DNA from 3 places in the Paenibacillus sp. FSL E2-0190 genome. Region 2 is predicted to be linked to each of the others. Evidence: riboswitches for the same ligand, from Rfam matches in the RefSeq annotation. Region 2 holds a riboswitch; each other region holds the start of a gene.

Region 1 (5,659 bases), 1.1 Mb from region 2:
CGGAAATATGACGCTGACCGATCTGCGCACGACAGAGGGAACTTCGCTAATGCAAAGAGTGCAATATGTTCAACCTGATGACGGCAATATCAACGATAAGACGCTTCTAAAGGTACATCTCCCTCAGCCTGTTAATGGTGGGGAAAGTGTAACACTTAAGCTTCAGTATGAAGTCCAGCTGCCCAAAATCTTTGCTCGCATGGGTGCTTCAGGTAACTTCGTTATGGCTGGGCAATGGTTCCCTAAGCTTAGTGTATACGAGCCTAAGGGCACACGCGGAGTTAAAGAAGAAGGCTGGGACCTGCATCAGTATCACGGGACCTCTGAGTTTTACAGTGATTTTGGCATCTTTAATGTAACGATTGCCGTTCCTTCCAACTATACGGTGGCTGCGACCGGATTTCCTGTAAAAAATGCCAAGCTCAAACAAGATCAAAAAATATATCAGTTCTACGCCGATGATGTCCACGACTTCGCTTGGGCTGCATCCCCTGATTTTACAGTAGCAGAGGAAGCTTTCTCTACGCCGGAAGTGCCTGGAGTACGAATTAAGGTGTATCTCGACCCACTGCACAAAGACTTACAAGAGCGTTACCTTCAAGCTGCCAAGGCTGCCCTGACCTACTTCAGCAAATGGTATGGCCCTTATCCCTACTCTACGCTGTCTATTATCGTCCCACCTAAGGAGGGAAACGGCGCGGGAGGAATGGAATATCCTACCCTTATTACAGCCTTTGGGGCCGCGGATTCTTCTCCAGATACCTCACTTGAAAGAACCGTCATTCATGAGATCGGCCATCAATACTTCTACGGTATGGTAGCCAGCAATGAATTCGAGGAGGCCTGGCTGGATGAAAGCTTTACTTCCTATGCCGAAGACAGACTTATGGAACAAGAATACGGTATCAAGTCTAATTTGCCTTTACAGGCCAGCCTGGTAACTATACCTGAGCCGTTAAATCTGGAAACGTGGAAATATGCAGGGGCGGATTCCTATAGCCGAAATGTTTATATCCGCGGCAAGCTTGTACTTAAAGATATCGAACGCCAGGTAGGTACCAAAGCAATGAACAGCATCATGTCCTCCTACGCTCGTAAGTTCCGTTTCCAGCATCCCGCTACGTCAGATTTTCAGAAAGTCGTTGAGAAGGTAACCAAAAAATCATGGCAGGCCTATTTCGATGACTATATTTATGGTGATGGTGCGCCTGACTTCTCAGTAGATACGATTACTTTTAAAAAAAATAACAGCGGCGATGCTCAAAGCTACGAATCATTAGTGAAGATTTCAAACAAAGGGAGCCATTACGTTGATGTTCCCGTGAAATTCACATTCGCCGACAGCTCTTCGGTGCAGCGGGTCTGGAACGGTGATGGAGCAGAGACTACGTTTCAATTGTTAAGCGATAAGCCTCTTCTCTCTGCTGAGATTGACCCTGAGCATTCCATCTTATTGGAGAGCAAACATTTAAACAACTTTAGGCTGGCGGAAATAGAGCCCAAGACGCTCTCTCGCTGGACGTTAAGTGTAACTAAACTACTTGAAACCGTGCTCGGAACTCTTGTCTGGTGAGGTGAATGATTGTGAGAACATCGATAACCCGCGGCTGGCAAAGCATGAAGGAGCAATTTTATATTTTAATTCTGCTCTTCATCTACCGACTGCTCTGGGGCTACTTTATGTATGGTTTCATCCGATCTGCTATTATTCCAATTCTACTGCGCTATCCAGATAAAGACGCCGGCGGCAGCGGTATGGGCAGACTGTTGTATTATATCGAGGGACAGTTCAGCTTGAATACTGACCCTGCGATACGCACTTGGTTATGGATGCTTCTAGGACTTGTTGTCTTGCGACTTCTGCTTTCTCCTTTCATAAGGGCAGGATTGCTGCATGAGCTGCACCAGGAGCGAAAGGGCGAGCGCGGGCTGTTCTTTTTCCCTGGCATGAAGATCTATGGACTACCTGTCTTAGTCTTTAGCCTAATCGAATGGGTGCTGACCCTGCTGCCGCTTTACTGGCTTGCTCCAAAAATGTACGGGCTGTTCTTATCCTCTTTGTTTAACTACACTTTGTTACTTCATTTAGTACCATACGTATTGGCATGGCTTATATATATTTTTATCGTGCGCCTGTTTCTTCTATATATGCAGTTTGGTTACACCGGCGGTACAGGAATGTTCTCCTCACTGTTCATCTGCTTGCGGTCACTGATTCCTGCTATAGGTGTTTCCATTGTACTTGGTGCGGGAGGCTTGCTCTTACTGCTAGTGTGCGGACTGACGGGTCTGTTCTGTCCCGGCCTGCCGGCACTTATAATACGGCAAATCTCACCACTACCTTCTACGCTCTTAAAAATGTGGGGAATCTCTGCACAATATCATCTATGGTGTAGCAAAGCATTTCCACAATAAATTAACCTTATTTGACATAATAAAAAGGTCCCAATTCCTGTATTCAGGAGCTGGGACTTTTTCTCATTACGGATAACTTAAGAGTATTTGCAAAATCGTAAAAGCTCTGTTACAATAAGTCCTGTGCTATTAGTAACAATTTTGTAATCAATTGAAACGATTCCTACATAACTAAATGTATTTATCGTAAGTGTAACTGTCGAAACGTCATTCTCTTGGTGCTTAACACGCCTAATTCCTTTGCACCGGGAAGTGGGGGAACCATATTTTGGGTGAATTGATCTCGCTTTACAGGGATCATAGGGAATCTTCTACCGAACCCTTAAGCTAACCTCGCAGGCCTTGGAAGGAGTACATCTTTTGAAAAGACATAATTTAAGAAAAAAATGCGTCGCTGCGGCGCTAGGACTTGTAATGGCATTATCTATTGGTGGAGGAAGCGCCTTTGCCGACTCTAAGATGGACACTGTAATCTCAAAGACTATTGGAGTTGCCTATAAAACCGGAGGTACAAGCACTGCCGGATTTGATTGCTCTGGATTTACAAAATATGTATTCAAGAATGTGGGTCTTACTTTACCTCGTACATCAAAAGCTCAATATAGCGTTGGAACTGCTGTATCCAAAAGCAATCTGCGTTCTGGTGATCTAGTGTTCTTTAACACACTTGGCAATGGAGTATCCCATGTCGGCATTTATGTTGGAAACGGAAAATTCGCACAATCGTCCTCTTCGCGTGGAGTGACCATCACTTCACTCAGTCAGGCCTACTGGGCCAATCGTTATGTTGGCGCTAAAAGAGTAATGAGTACTTCAGCTTATCAAGCTGTAGCCTTCGATTGAAACCTTCCTCACAACTATAACCTCATAATTACAACTATATGAACCTGAATCTGATTATTCCCGTAATCAAATTCGGGTTTTTCTTTTTTCCATAATATATTTTTACACTAATAGAGCCCAATTGAAACACGTTTATTTGATAAAAATTGCAATTATATTAAAAATTAGGTCATTATTAACGCTTACATATGCCTTTCTACCGTAAAAATGCCAATTTTTCTGCATTAATATGTTAAAAACGATTGCCAAGCGGCTTTCTGTTTGTTACAATTAGCGCAGTGAGATTTTAGTAACATTTTTGTAATCATTAAGTTGTTATTTACAAAGGTTTTGTCATGTATTGATTACAAGCTAATCCTAATCAACAGTATGAGCCGAGTTTCCTAACTATTAGGAAAACGGGGGAACCAACTTTGGGTGAATTGACCTCCATTATATAGAGGGGTCATAGGGGACCTTCAACCGAACCCTTAAGCTAACCTCGTAGGCATTTGGAAGGGGTATACACTTTTGAAGAAGAAGTTAGCAGCAGCAGTACTAAGCTTTTCCATCATCCTCACCATCGGAGCAGGAAGCGCTTTCGCAGATTCCAAAATGGATAAAGTGATTGACAAGGCCATCGGTACTAAATACGTATCCGGCGGTATATCCACTAACGGATTTGATTGCTCCGGATTTACAATGTATGTGTTTGATAAGATTGGCATTAACCTTCCACACCAATCAGGTTCCCAATATCAAATGGGCACAGCAATCTCCCGTGATGATATAAGAGCCGGAGATCTTGTATTCTTCAATACAAGTGGCAAAGGTGTCTCCCATGTCGGCATTTATGTCGGTGAAGGTAAGTTCGCACACGCTTCTACCTCACGCGGTGTTACGATTAGCTCTCTGAGTGATAGCTACTACGTGAAACGCTACGTTGGTGCTAAGCGCATTATGAGCACAGACGCTTACCAATCGGTTGCTGCTGAATCGGAAGACAATGATGATGTTCAATAAGTAACGTACATAGGCTCTTTTCCAAGGTAACTCTTGGAGGAGAGCTTGTTTTTTTGTCTTATTACTTATTTACCCCTCTCATAATTTGTAAAACATTCCTCTCATATAAAGTTTCTGAGTCGAACCTCCCCCATTTTGTATATAATTAGTAATATAGCAATGTCCTCGTGAAAGGAGATCGTTGACTTTATGATAAATCCCTCGGTAACTTTTCATGTAGTTCCTATGGAGGCAATTCACGGAGAAGCTATTTGTAAGTGGAGCTATACGCCTCCATATAATATTTATGGCTGGATGCCGTGGGAGCAGATGCAGGCTCTTGGCATCGAGTTTGGTGATCCGCAGCTCCGGGAGGAACAATATATCTCCATATTAAATGAACAAGAGGTTTTGTGCGGATTCGCACAGTTGTTCCCGATGGAAGGAGTCGTTCGTTTAGGAGTTGGGATGCGCCCCGATCTATGCGGCCATGGTTTAGGCAAACTATTCGTAGATGCAATCGTCCAGACAGCCTTGAATCGTTATCCTGATCGTGAGATAGATCTGGAAGTCCTGACCTGGAACCAACGCGCCATCCGAACTTATCAAAAATGTGGATTTACGATTACAGATACGTATGAACGCCGCACACCTACAGGAGACAAACCTTTTTATTGCATGGTCTATGACAAATGATATTAAATACCATATATTTCATAAGAATGATTGTATTCTCGTTCATTTTTTTGTCACAAACCCTATGATAACGCTTCACCATAAGCTATAATGTAGGGAGCAGCTTACATAGAAGGGACGAATTGGGATGCAGAAATGGATCATGAGCGGTTTGTTTTTTGCCGCCTGTGCCTTTGCGGTAGTACTCATGTTTACACTTCCGGGTAAAGAAGAGGTAGCTGAAGAAAACAAGCCCACGATGCCGGTAGTTCAACTGGACGCGGCAAAGGCAGAAGCAACCGTGAAAGCCAGCTGTATCACCTGTCACGGCGATCAGCTTCAAGGTGGAGTTGGACCAAGTCTTCAGAATGAAGGTGGCCAGCATGACGCTGAGGAAATCTATAGCATCGTCACTAAAGGACGTGGCCAAATGCCTTCCTTTAAGGAGAAACTAGCGCCTGAAGAGATCGCCAACGTCGCACTCTGGCTCTCAGAGAAAAAGTAACCCACCCAAGCAACTAAAAACGCCCGTGTATGAGATAGGTGACTATCTCTGCACGGGCGTTTATTTTATGATTTCGGCTAAACTAGTGATTTTTTTCAAAGGCTTCATTAAATTGATGCGCCTCTCGAAGATCTAGAGCCGTAATCCCATCTTCTTCATTAGATTCCAGTCGCAGTGTAACTGTTTTATAATCAATCGTAATATGTGGATGATGATCGAAGGCTTCTGAAATCGTGGCTA
Region 2 (5,659 bases):
GGATATTCTGAACCCAGGGGAACCGGAAACTGAAGTCACAGGGATTATTACGGCCTTCTCTGCCACACAAAATATTGTGGAGCAAGCAATAGCGTTAGGAGCCAATTTGCTGATCACGCATGAAGGTGTATTTTATAGCCATCATGCAGCGAGCGAGTGGTTAGAAGGTGATCCGGTTTATCATGCGAAAAAAAGTCTGATCGAACATTCCCCAATAGCTATTTTTCGTTATCATGATTATTGGCATCGGCAAGAGCCGGATGGGATTATGATGGGTTTGCTGCGAGAGCTGGATTGGTCAGACTATGTGGAAGAGCAGCAAGCGGCTGCTACGATTCTCACTATTCCTGCTATGACTGTAATGGAAGCTGCTCAGTATATTAAAAGTAAGCTAGGCATCTCTTATGTACGCGCTGCTGGTGACCTGTCTCTGTCCTGCAAACGCGTAGGGATATTAATAGGTTACAGGGGAGGCGGGATGATGGCTATTCCGCTTTTTAATGATCACAATCTTGATTTAATTATCGCTGGAGAGGGACCAGAGTGGGAGACTCCGGAATATGTGCGGGATGCAGGGCACCAAGGCAGATCTAAAGCGCTCATCATGTTAGGTCATGCGGAGAGTGAAGCACCGGGGATGAAATATTTAGCTGAAATCTTAGCAGACAAATATCCCATGCTTCCTACCCGGTTCATTGCTGAACAACCCATCTATCAGATGGTTTAATCTGGGGAAATTAAGAGTGCGGAATAAATAAACATATTATGGAGAAAATGAAGGGAAACAGGTCACTGAGAAAGGAGTGTTTCAATGGAAATTCCTTTGGAGGCTGATGAAGTATTAAGTCGGATCAAAAAGCTGCAAAGCGACGGAAGCTCAATCAGTAAAAAACAAGTAAAGCAAAGCGACCCAGAGCTTATGAGAAGTGCGCTGTTCTTTTTTCCAAGCTGGGAGCATGCATTGAAAAACGCCGATCTTTTGTAGCCATAGTATTGTAAAAGGAAGCTAAGTGGACAGGGGGAGATCTCTGATTCTGCTTAGCTTTTTTCTTTTTTATGAAATCATTCGTGCTGTTCATGTGAAATAATATTAACAAGCTTGCCAAACGGATCGGGGACATAGAAACGACGAACACCCCAAGGTACAGAAACTGGCCCAATAGTGGTATTGAAGATTGTCGTTTCTTATTAAATAGGAAAGTACTGGTGAAGCACCCCCTTTTTCGCTTGCTTCAGAGCTGTTTTTCTAAAGAAAACGAGTAAACAAGAGCAAAAGAAAGAGAAAATGAAGAGTATGCTTAATATGAAATGAAAAGCATTGCTTTCAACATTATTTTGACCAGAGCCCTCCTTTACAAGAAAACCTTACAAGAGTATGATTCATCTCAGAACTGAGAATTATCTTAAATTTACAATTACATAAGCAATCCGCTTAATTTCCGTTTCTGGAAAGCGGGGGAACCAACAACTGGCAGCCGATGTGAGAGTCGGCACTGGTTATGGGGTGAATCCTGTTCCGGGTGCATAATATGCATCCCTGCAGGTAGGGCAACTCTCACTGCCCGAATCCGACAGCTAACCTCGTAAGCGTATGGAGAGAGGATGAATGGCGTGTTTAGTGATGAATAGCCACAGAGAATCCCTCTGTGGTTTTTTGCTGCGTTTTTAAGCAGATATAGTCGTAGAATTTATTATGAAAGAGGTGTTACCTTTGCCTATCGCTAAACTGAACGGAACTTCGCTCTATTATGAAATCAATGGAACTGGCACTCCGGTTGTGTTTATCCATGGACATGGATTAACACACAGTATGTTCAAACCACAGCTGGAGTATTTTTCCGATAAATATAAAGTGATTTTGTGCGATTTACGGGGGAATGGCAAGTCTGGTAAACTGCTGGAGGCCCCACATGAGATTATTGAGACGCAATGTCTGGATCTGATTATGCTGTTGAATGACCTAGGTATCCGTGAAGCAGTTTTTGTAGGAATCGCCTATGGTGGCTTAGTCGTTCAGCATATTGCCAAACAATATCCTGAGCGTGTAAAAGCAATTGTGGTCGCGGATAGCTTTTGTAGGACTCACGGATCAACAATAGTAGGGAAAATACAAACTATGGCAGCATATTGCAGTTTACTAATGTATTATCTCCCAAGCGAGCTGGTGTTGCCTTCGATTCGGATGATGTACCGAGAGCGCTGGAGTCTGGCCTACAATGAGATTAGAAGAGGACTGCTGGACAAACGCCCCCGGGAGTTATATCGGCAAAGGCTGGCTACGAGCCATGTTGATTACACCAGATGTTTAAAGGCTTTTAAACGTCCCGCTTTGTGTATTGTAGGGGACTTTAATGAATTTGGAGTGAATTGTATGAAGGAAATGGTGTCTCAGCTGCCGCAGGCGCAGTTGGCGATTATTCCGAACGCATTAGATCCAAGTAATCTGTGCCAACCGGAGCAATTCAATGCGATTCTTCAACGTTTCTTAGAGAAGCAGCAGGGCAGTCAGCAGATTAGCTGATCTATAGGGAGACCTTCACAAGCGAGCGTTTAAGTGAGAAAATAGGCGTCCCATAGCCAGGGCGGAATGAGCTGGCTATGGGTCGTCTTTCTGGGAAGAACTTTAGGGGAATTCTCCCTAAAATGAAGGAGATTATGGCTCCTAGAACGTAGATTAGGGAAATCCTCCCTAATAATAGGATGTTTTTAGCCATAAATGGGTATTTGCATGAATTTTTAGGGAGGAATTCCCTAAAAACCTCATTTTAAAGCGATTATCGATGAACATTAGGGAGGATTTCCCTAATATAATGGACATCCAATTAAAGGCTGGCTTATCCGTAGTGAAATCTACGAATGAGCCAGCCTTTGGTTATTTTACTAACGCTACTTAATGTCCCTACCCTACCACAGCACCAAATATAGCTCACCAGACGTGGGAAAGAACAGTAGGCCCTAAGTAGTGATGGTAAGTGTATAGAAGGAGGCGTAGTAAGCAACGCATCTGCTACTCTTGCATTTTGTACAATGCGATCTACTCGTGTAAGATTAAGATAATTCATACTAAAGGAGCTGAGTCATGATGTCTCAAGCTGAAACTATAAAACTGACTTCATTATCTTCAAAAGGGGGCTGCGGCTGCAAAATCGGTCCCGCCGATCTCATGCAGGTTATTCGTAGTCTGCCACCAACTGTTCCTAACCCGGATCTACTTGTAGGTCTTGATACTAGTGATGATGCAGGGGTGTATCGTTTAAGTGATGAATTAGCGTTAGTGCAAACTGTTGATTTTTTCACGCCGATCGTGGATGATCCCTATTCATTTGGTCAAATTGCAGCAGCCAATGCATTAAGCGATATTTATGCGATGGGTGGAAAGCCGCTTACGGTGCTTAATATTGTGGCCTTTCCTATTTCTGTTTTAGATAAAAGCATTCTCGGTGACATTTTGCGCGGTGCAGCGGATAAAGTACAGGAAGCAGGAGCTACTCTTGTGGGCGGACATTCCATCGACGATAAAGAGCCCAAATTCGGATTGGCCGTTACGGGCCTTGTGCATCCTGACAAAGTAAGAACGAATGCGGGCGCCAAGGTGGGAGACAAGCTGATTCTAACGAAGCCTATCGGTGTGGGGATCTTAACAACTTCCATTAAAAAGGATCAGCTATCTCCTGAAGAAACCACACGCCTTACGACAGTAATGTCTACTTTGAATAAAAAAGCGGCTGAAATCATGGAGCCTTATGATGTACATGCTTGTACAGATGTTACCGGATTTGGGCTACTGGGACATGCCTCGGAAATGGCTAAAGGGAGCGGCACGGGCCTGATCATTCGTCAAGGCGATGTACCGATGCTGCCAAGAGTAAGAGAGCTTGCGGAGCAGGGATTTGTTCCAGGAGGCACTAAGAATAACTTTGCCCATCTGGAAGGCAGCATTCTTTATCCGGAGGAGATGGACCAACTAAGCCGCTATATTCTATGTGACGCTGTGACTTCTGGCGGACTGCTGATCTCTGTGGCCCCTGAACAAAGCGAAGATTTGCTAAAAGAGTTAGTAGATGCAGGGGTAGAAGCGGCATTGATCGGAGAGGTAACGGAAGAGCATCCGGGTCAGATTACAGTTATAGCTGCTGTGGAATAACTGTTGTATATCAGCTTAGAGCAAATTATGAAGGTTAGCCACCAGAGGAGAGAGCATATTGTTTCAGGACATTACACTGGAAGAACTTAGAGTGTTAAAAAACAAGAAGCAGATCACCATTATTGATGTTAGATCTCCTTCTGAATATAAAGATGCAACGCTGCCGGATAGTTTGAATATTCCTTTTTTTGATGATCAGGAACGGGCTGAAGTAGGGACGTTGTATAAACAGACAAGTGTGCAGGCCGCGAAAGAACGTGGTTTGGAGATTGCTGCGGCAAAACTGCCTTCTTTTGTCAAAGAATTTGCAGCGATTCAAGGAGACAAAGCTGTATTCTGCTGGAGGGGAGGTATGCGCAGCCGTACAACTGCGACCGTACTCTCTTTAATGGATATTCATGCTTACCGGCTGATAGGCGGCTATAAGGCTTATCGTAAATGGGTGCTCGACGAATTGGAGTCCTATGAATGTAAGGCGAAGTCTTATGTGATTCACGGAAATACAGGCACAGGTAAAACCAATCTGTTACACCGCCTGAAAGCGCAAGGCTACCCCGTTCTGGATTTGGAAGGGATGGCAGGTCATCGTGGTTCTATTTTTGGTGAGATTGGCCTTCGTGCGAACAATCAAAAAACGTTCGATAGTCTTCTTTTAGAGGAGTTAATTAAGATCGGGGATTCTCCTTATGTACTATTTGAAGCGGAGAGCAAAAAGATTGGTAAGGTAGTAATGCCCCCATTTATGGCCGAGCAAAAAGAGAGCGGAACGCAGATCTGGATTGAGATGCCTTTGCATGCCAGAGTGGAGCAAATCCTTGAGGATTATCGGCCAGAAGAATACAAGGAGCAATGTATTTCTGCATTTCGGAGTATTAAATCCCGAATTCATATCCCTATTGCGGCAGAAATCGAGCGATGCTTGCAGGCAGATTTGTTCGGCGAAGCTGTGGCGCTGCTGTTAGAGTATTACTACGACCCTAGATACGATTATACGTCCACTCAGTATGAAGGCATTGAGAGAGTTACTTTTAAAGTGAATAATCTGGATGAAGCTGAGACTGCTGTGCGTTCTTTTTTTAAACATCAAGAAGTATAAGTTTCGCGTTATGGTTAAAGGGGGCTTTACTTAATATGATCTATTTAGATTACAACGCTACAACACCAGTAGATAAGGAAGTAGCAGAGGTTATGATCCCTTATCTTTACGGTCATTTTGGGAATCCTTCAAGCAGTCATTCTTTGGGGCGGGAAGCTAAACTCGGAATAGAGCAGGCAAGAACACAGGTGGCTGATTTCCTGAATTGTGCGCCGGGTGAGGTGCTTTTTACCAGTGGGGGTAGTGAGTCTAATAATACTGTCATTAAAGGAGTAGCCCAAACGTATCGCCATAAAGGTAATCACATTATCCTGTCTGCTATTGAGCATCCAGCGGTAATTAAACCTTGTCAGTACCTGGAGCAGATGGGATACAACCTGACTTATGTACCTGTTGACTCGTATGGAATGGTGCAGGTT
Region 3 (5,659 bases), 1.6 Mb from region 2:
CCCAGCGCATTGATAGCTGGATTGCCTTTGGTTTCCGCATAATAATTCAATCCCAGCAGTAGTACGAACAAGGTCATCATTGCTGTGAAAATCACCCAGCCCTGACGTTTGTTCTTAGCGAACAATCCGTACATATATGGCAAAGAGGCTGGCAGCATCCACATAGAGAGAATCTCCAGAACGTTCGTAAGTGGATTAGGGTTCTCAAAAGGATGCGCTGAATTGGCTCCGAAGAAGCCGCCACCATTCGTACCTAAGTGTTTAATTGATTCCAAAGAAGCGACTGGACCGATAGCGATTTGTTGCGTCTGCCCTTCGAGTGTAGTGACCTCAAGCGATGGCTTGAGCGTTTGTGGCACATGCAATCCTACCAGCACCAATGAAACTAGCAGAGCTAATGGAATGAATACACGAATATGTGCTTTTACGAAGTCCTCGAAAAAGTTCCCGACTGATTTCTGTCCTGTAATCCCTCTGACAAAAGCAACCGCAACAGAAAATCCGCTCGCTGCAGACGTGAACATCATCATCGTGATGACTGCCATTTGTGAAAAATACGATAGTCCCGTCTCCCCGCTATAATGCTGCAGGTTCGTATTGGTCATAAAGCTGATCACCGTATTGAATGAAAGCGTCTGTTCCATATCGGCAATTCCATTCGGGTTCAGCGGCAATCCCCGCTGTAATCTTAGAAAAATATAACTGAAAGCAACCAGTACGATATTAGTTAAAACAAAGCTGAGTGCATACTTCTTCCAGGACATTCCGTCCCGTTTTTTCAGGCCGATCAGCTTATAAATACCTTTCTCTGTGCCTGCAAACCAGCGATCCGTACGATTCGGTTCGTTAGAAAATACATGATATAAATACGTTCCCATCGGCTTGACCAGCAAGATGAGAATTACAATTACGACGACTATTTGCAAAATGCCCATGAATGCCCCTCCTTAAAATTTCTCAGGATGAATCAACGCGTAAACCAGATATATAAACAACAGTAGGGTAACAGCGATTACTAGAATCACAGCTTATCCCTCCCCGTATCCTCAACTACACCTGCGCACCAGCGCATAAAGCCATAAAATAACCCGTAAATTACAGCTAACGAAGCCACCATATACAGATCCATCATATCTTCCGCACTCCTTCCATTATCCTTGATGAGGTGATCTATCGATTAGAAAATCAGCATCACCACTATGGGAATAGATTACATAGCTCGCACCAAGTCTTTTATAGACCAATCTAGGATTTATTGAACTTGTAATCACAAAAATCGGCTGTGTCGTCCAGGTACGGCACATCTGAATATAGCGGCAGCAAAGCGGAAAGCTGCTCTCAAACAGATATACCCTGCCTACCGGGAACGATGGGCGAAACCAAGTGCTCTGATGGCGGGTATCCACTAGAATAACCTGCTCAATCCCGAGCTCCTCAAGTAAAGCTTTCTCAGCCACATTGTTGGTTAATCCCGCCATCTTAATACCCCTGAACTTCAGAAGTTTAATGAAATGTTCTCCCGCCTTTGTAGGCGCACATACAAGCACATATTCATTCTGATCCGTCATCTTTTTTTCTCCTCCTGCTCATTTACAACAAGGAGGCAACGAAAATCTCCGAAAGGATGTTGACCTATCGTCATTTTCGGGCACAACCTAAAGCTCGGTTGTGTCACGTCATTAGACGCTGCCTTACAAATACCGCTAATGATGAATTTAGCGACCTCTTAGGGGAGGCCTCCATAAATGCTTTGCTTCTAAGAGCACAGCAAAAAGCCACAAAGGATCTCCTCTGTGGCTCGCTAGCGGTCACATTGCACTCATCCTCTCTCCATACGCTTACGAGGTTAGCTGTCGGATTCGGGCGGTGAGAGTCGCCCTACCTGTATAGATGCGAGCTCACTCACACCCTCTACAGGATTCACCCCATAACCGGCTTCCGACTCTCACATCGGCTGCCGATTGTTGGTTCCCCCGCTTTCCTTATCGGAAATTAAGCGGATCAAATATTCGATTGTCGTTGAAACAGGAGTAATCATACTCTTATGCACGAAGACTTGTAAAACCTGAATGATGCCAAAATAATGCAAATTAAAAACTATTTTCCCATTAGATAGCGCTTACTTGATATCTAATCTCTCTATATCTCTTGTTTACTCGAGTTTGGAGCGTTTAATCGCTATCTATAACCCATGTGATTTTTTTCACCTTTTTAGAGCGAAAATACTGCAAATTCCCATTATAGGTAGAAACGCAAGAAGCTGAGGCTGAGCGAGAAAGAGGCGCGATAACACGCCATAAATACCTATTTACCTCGTTTTTCAGTCGTAGTCGGCAGGATATGGTTAAAATTGCTCTAAAAGAACATTTTCCGTTTTTTACAGAAAATCTTGAAAAGAGTATGATTCGGGTTGAATCTAATTCATGAAAAACAATCAACGCTGAGTTCCTGCATTCGCAGGGAACGGGGGAACCATCAGGCCACCTGGCCTACTTGGGGTGAATCCAAAGGAGACTGCATAAGTCTCAATAGGTAGGGCGACTCTCACCGTCCGAATCCGACAGCTAACCTCGTAAGCGTAAAGAGAGAGACCCTTGATCCGCCACGCTTTGGCCCAGGTATATCTGCCTGTAATCCAAAACCGCAGCAGAGGTCCTCCTCTTGCTGCGGTTTTTGCGTTACCTGAGCTTATTAGGTGATAGCACGCTGGATGGGGTGAATGTTTTGAAGCACTATTATTTAGGGATACATCAAGGGCTGCTTGAGCCGATAAGTCTAAATTACGTTTGTTTCGGGGCCTTGTGGTTCGAAGAACATAATCACAGGTACATTGTAGGCTATGCATTTGGCCAGAACCAGATCCAAGCCCTTCGCCAGTTCAGCACACCTTCTTCTTGTAAAGACTGTTTAGACTCTAAGATTGTATATGAGATATATAAAAAAATTCGAGAACAACAGCAGCAGCAGGATTGGTCATCACACCAAAAGCTCCCGTGGTTTACAGCCTTCAAGGAGCCTTGGAAAGATGTAAGCGCCGGTTGGTATGTCTTGAGATCCCGCAGCACCTTTCCCTTACATCTATCTGTTATACGAAAAGAAAAGTTCCGACTATGGCTAGAGCACACCGCAGTCTGTGAGAATAAAATGGAAATGCTCGCTTGTGTAGAAAAGGCTAGTGTCACTCATCATGTAGACTTAAAGCTTTTGGAAATCTAAGGAGGAACCCTACTATGGACCAGCGCAGACTATCCCGCATTGAAGTATTTGTATTGGATGAACCCGAGCCTATTCACTATGGAATGGAAGGGGCTGAAGGCTGCCGTTATGGTATTCTGAAGCTCACCTGTAAGGGAGGCTGCAGTTGGGGGGCTTGTCTGATCTCTGCCAACACCAAAAATTTTGATCTCATTAAATGGAGTTCCTTTTTACGGGCCATCTGTCATTGCCGTCTTGAAGAAGCGCTGGATAAGGTCCGCCGCGAAGGTTCAGATTGGGAGCAGGTTAAGCTTGAGCTAGTTCAGGGTGCTTTGCAGGATTTAAAGGCCAAGCTCCAGGGTAAATCCTTGGCAGGGCATATTCAGCAAGGGCGTCTGTACAGTGTTGCAGCAGGGGGGAGCAATTCCAGAAGTGAACGGCTCTACTACAAGCCTTCAAAAGCTTTATCCACTGCCTCCCAGCAGAAACACAGTTGCCCGGAACCAGACACCGCCGATCTCATCAATAAATCCATCTCTTACTTTTCTATATTATAGATTCAAGCAAATCTCTCAATCTGAAAGGATTGTGTTCACCATGCCTGACCCCTTACCTCCCGAGTCCACCTACAGTACTAAATTTGCAGAGTGTGTCCAAAAGTATACTAATGAAGTCTACGTACTTAGTTCCATGTTGTTAGAACAATCTAATGAGGCAGACAAGATTACTATCCGCACCTTCACAGAGCTTCATAAAATATATCGTCAGGATGATTTCGATCCTCAGTTATTCTCTATCCACGCTTACCGCACTTGTATTCACCAGTGTGCTGATTCTTTTGCCCGGCGCTCCCTTCTATCGGCTAAGGCATTACCTTGGGAGGAACAGCTTGTGAAGGTCATGTGGTACGGCCTAAAGCTGCCTCTTTCTCAAATAAGCATTATTCTGCAAAAAAGTGTTCCCGCACTGAAAGCACAGCTTAGAGCTGTACGGGAGCAGATGACCACCCAAACGGATATACTAACGAGCGCAAATCTTTCTATAATTTAGTCACTGACTAGAATTCAGACAATCTTTAAGCGCATGAAGCATCTAACGGACTCAGGAGCCTTTAATTGAAGCTTTTCCTCAAATATGGCCGGCGTTCGGACTCCAGTAGAAATCCCGAGCAATGAACGTCTCGGATCGTCTTAAAGCAAGCCCTAATCATCTTCCACCAAGGCTTACGGACCCAGATGACGTTATTTGCACGTTTATCGCCTTTTGAGCATAGTATCGGACTCCAGTGCAACTATTTGGTTAAAAGAGCTACTGATTCACCATTTTTCATGCCAATAGCGACTATAGTGTCCGATATCTTGCTAAATCTCGATGATTGCTGCATTTAAGTGCTGCTGGGTCCGTTAGCTATATCAGCTCGTATACAAAGAGATTGCCAACTCAAAAACGGGGATATCCCAGCAACCATAAATGGCTGTTAGGATACCCCCGAAAATTCAGTTCCTACTATTACACTTTACTCTTACGCGCCTTACCGTACATCCACAATCCTGCCAACATCCCCACTATAGCAACACCAGTCAATACGCCTTGAACGACATCCATAAAAGTGGAGCCATCCGGAAGCATTCTACTAACCGTAGCCAGCGATACAGAACTCATTAAAAGCATAATGTTATATTGTTCGCTTGTAGACATCATTAGCACTCCTTAAAAGTTATATGAGGTCTTCTTAGATCTTGTAAGCTTTCATTGCTTTTCTGATTTCTTTAATACTTGGGCGTTTGCCGTACATCAGTACGCCGGTACGATAGATCTTGGCTGCCAGCCATCCGAAGATGAAGGTAGTCACAAGCAGGATCAGCAGCGATACAATGACTTGCCAGATCGCCACCTCGCCGACACCAATTCGGAGCAGCATCGTCAATGGTGAGGTGAAAGGCACATAACTCGCTATCTTAACCACTAGAGTATCTGCATTGGAGATACTGAACAGTGGAACATAGAACGCTACGAAGCCTAACATCATGATTGGCATTACCGCCTGACCGAGATCCTCCGTACGGCTGACAATCGAACCTACAGCCGCATACATCAAGGCATAGAGGAAGTAACCTAATACGTACAAGACAAATCCATAGAGCAGCAAGTTAATATTGAGCTGGCCTAAATCGAGATCAAAATCAGCCAATACAGTCGCATTATGCGGGAGCGTCAAATTGACGACGATCGCTGCGACAAAGATCCCAATTTGCAATATTCCTACTAGGAAAACACCGATAACTTTACCGAACATTTGCGCTAAAGGTGAGGCACTTGTAATCAGAATCTCCATAATCCGCGAGCTTTTCTCAGAAGTTATCTCTGCGGCAATCATGTTGCCTGTCATCATAATGGACATAAAGAACAACATAAGCATGGCATATACGATAATGTAGTTAATGGCTGGAGTGTCCTCCTGAGA

What was found. A riboswitch is a leader RNA that binds a small molecule or an ion and turns the genes downstream of it on or off. The one in region 2 is predicted to bind cyclic di-AMP.
Region 1: linked by a shared signal. The riboswitch ahead of NST25_RS00545 (C40 family peptidase) and the one ahead of NST25_RS26255 (alpha/beta hydrolase) in region 2 are both predicted to bind cyclic di-AMP.
Region 3: linked by a shared signal. The riboswitch ahead of NST25_RS02665 (hypothetical protein) and the one ahead of NST25_RS26255 (alpha/beta hydrolase) in region 2 are both predicted to bind cyclic di-AMP.

The regions. Positions count from the first base shown of each region.
Region 1 covers NZ_CP150306.1:111,865-117,523, reverse strand. The annotation lists gene NST25_RS00555 (M1 family metallopeptidase) at 1-1,573, shown strand, start outside; gene NST25_RS00550 (hypothetical protein) at 1,585-2,415, shown strand; cyclic di-AMP (ydaO/yuaA leader) riboswitch at 2,634-2,772, shown strand; gene NST25_RS00545 (C40 family peptidase) at 2,830-3,258, shown strand; cyclic di-AMP (ydaO/yuaA leader) riboswitch at 3,621-3,763, shown strand; gene NST25_RS00540 (C40 family peptidase) at 3,808-4,260, shown strand; gene NST25_RS00535 (GNAT family N-acetyltransferase) at 4,450-4,935, shown strand; gene NST25_RS00530 (cytochrome c) at 5,063-5,419, shown strand; gene NST25_RS00525 (4a-hydroxytetrahydrobiopterin dehydratase) at 5,502-5,659, opposite strand, start outside.
Region 2 covers NZ_CP150306.1:5,986,362-5,992,020, reverse strand. The annotation lists gene NST25_RS26270 (Nif3-like dinuclear metal center hexameric protein) at 1-727, shown strand, start outside; gene NST25_RS26265 (hypothetical protein) at 812-985, shown strand; partial or broken gene NST25_RS26260 (glyoxalase) at 1,063-1,158, opposite strand; cyclic di-AMP (ydaO/yuaA leader) riboswitch at 1,420-1,606, shown strand; gene NST25_RS26255 (alpha/beta hydrolase) at 1,712-2,521, shown strand; gene selD (selenide, water dikinase SelD) at 3,083-4,144, shown strand; gene mnmH (tRNA 2-selenouridine(34) synthase MnmH) at 4,203-5,240, shown strand; gene NST25_RS26240 (cysteine desulfurase family protein) at 5,276-5,659, shown strand, end outside.
Region 3 covers NZ_CP150306.1:601,444-607,102, reverse strand. The annotation lists gene kdpA (potassium-transporting ATPase subunit KdpA) at 1-935, opposite strand, end outside; gene NST25_RS02670 (hypothetical protein) at 1,152-1,568, opposite strand; cyclic di-AMP (ydaO/yuaA leader) riboswitch at 1,820-2,009, opposite strand; cyclic di-AMP (ydaO/yuaA leader) riboswitch at 2,429-2,593, shown strand; gene NST25_RS02665 (hypothetical protein) at 2,662-3,216, shown strand; gene NST25_RS02660 (hypothetical protein) at 3,231-3,752, shown strand; gene NST25_RS02655 (hypothetical protein) at 3,793-4,245, shown strand; gene NST25_RS02650 (hypothetical protein) at 4,705-4,896, opposite strand; gene NST25_RS02645 (ABC transporter permease) at 4,928-5,659, opposite strand, start outside.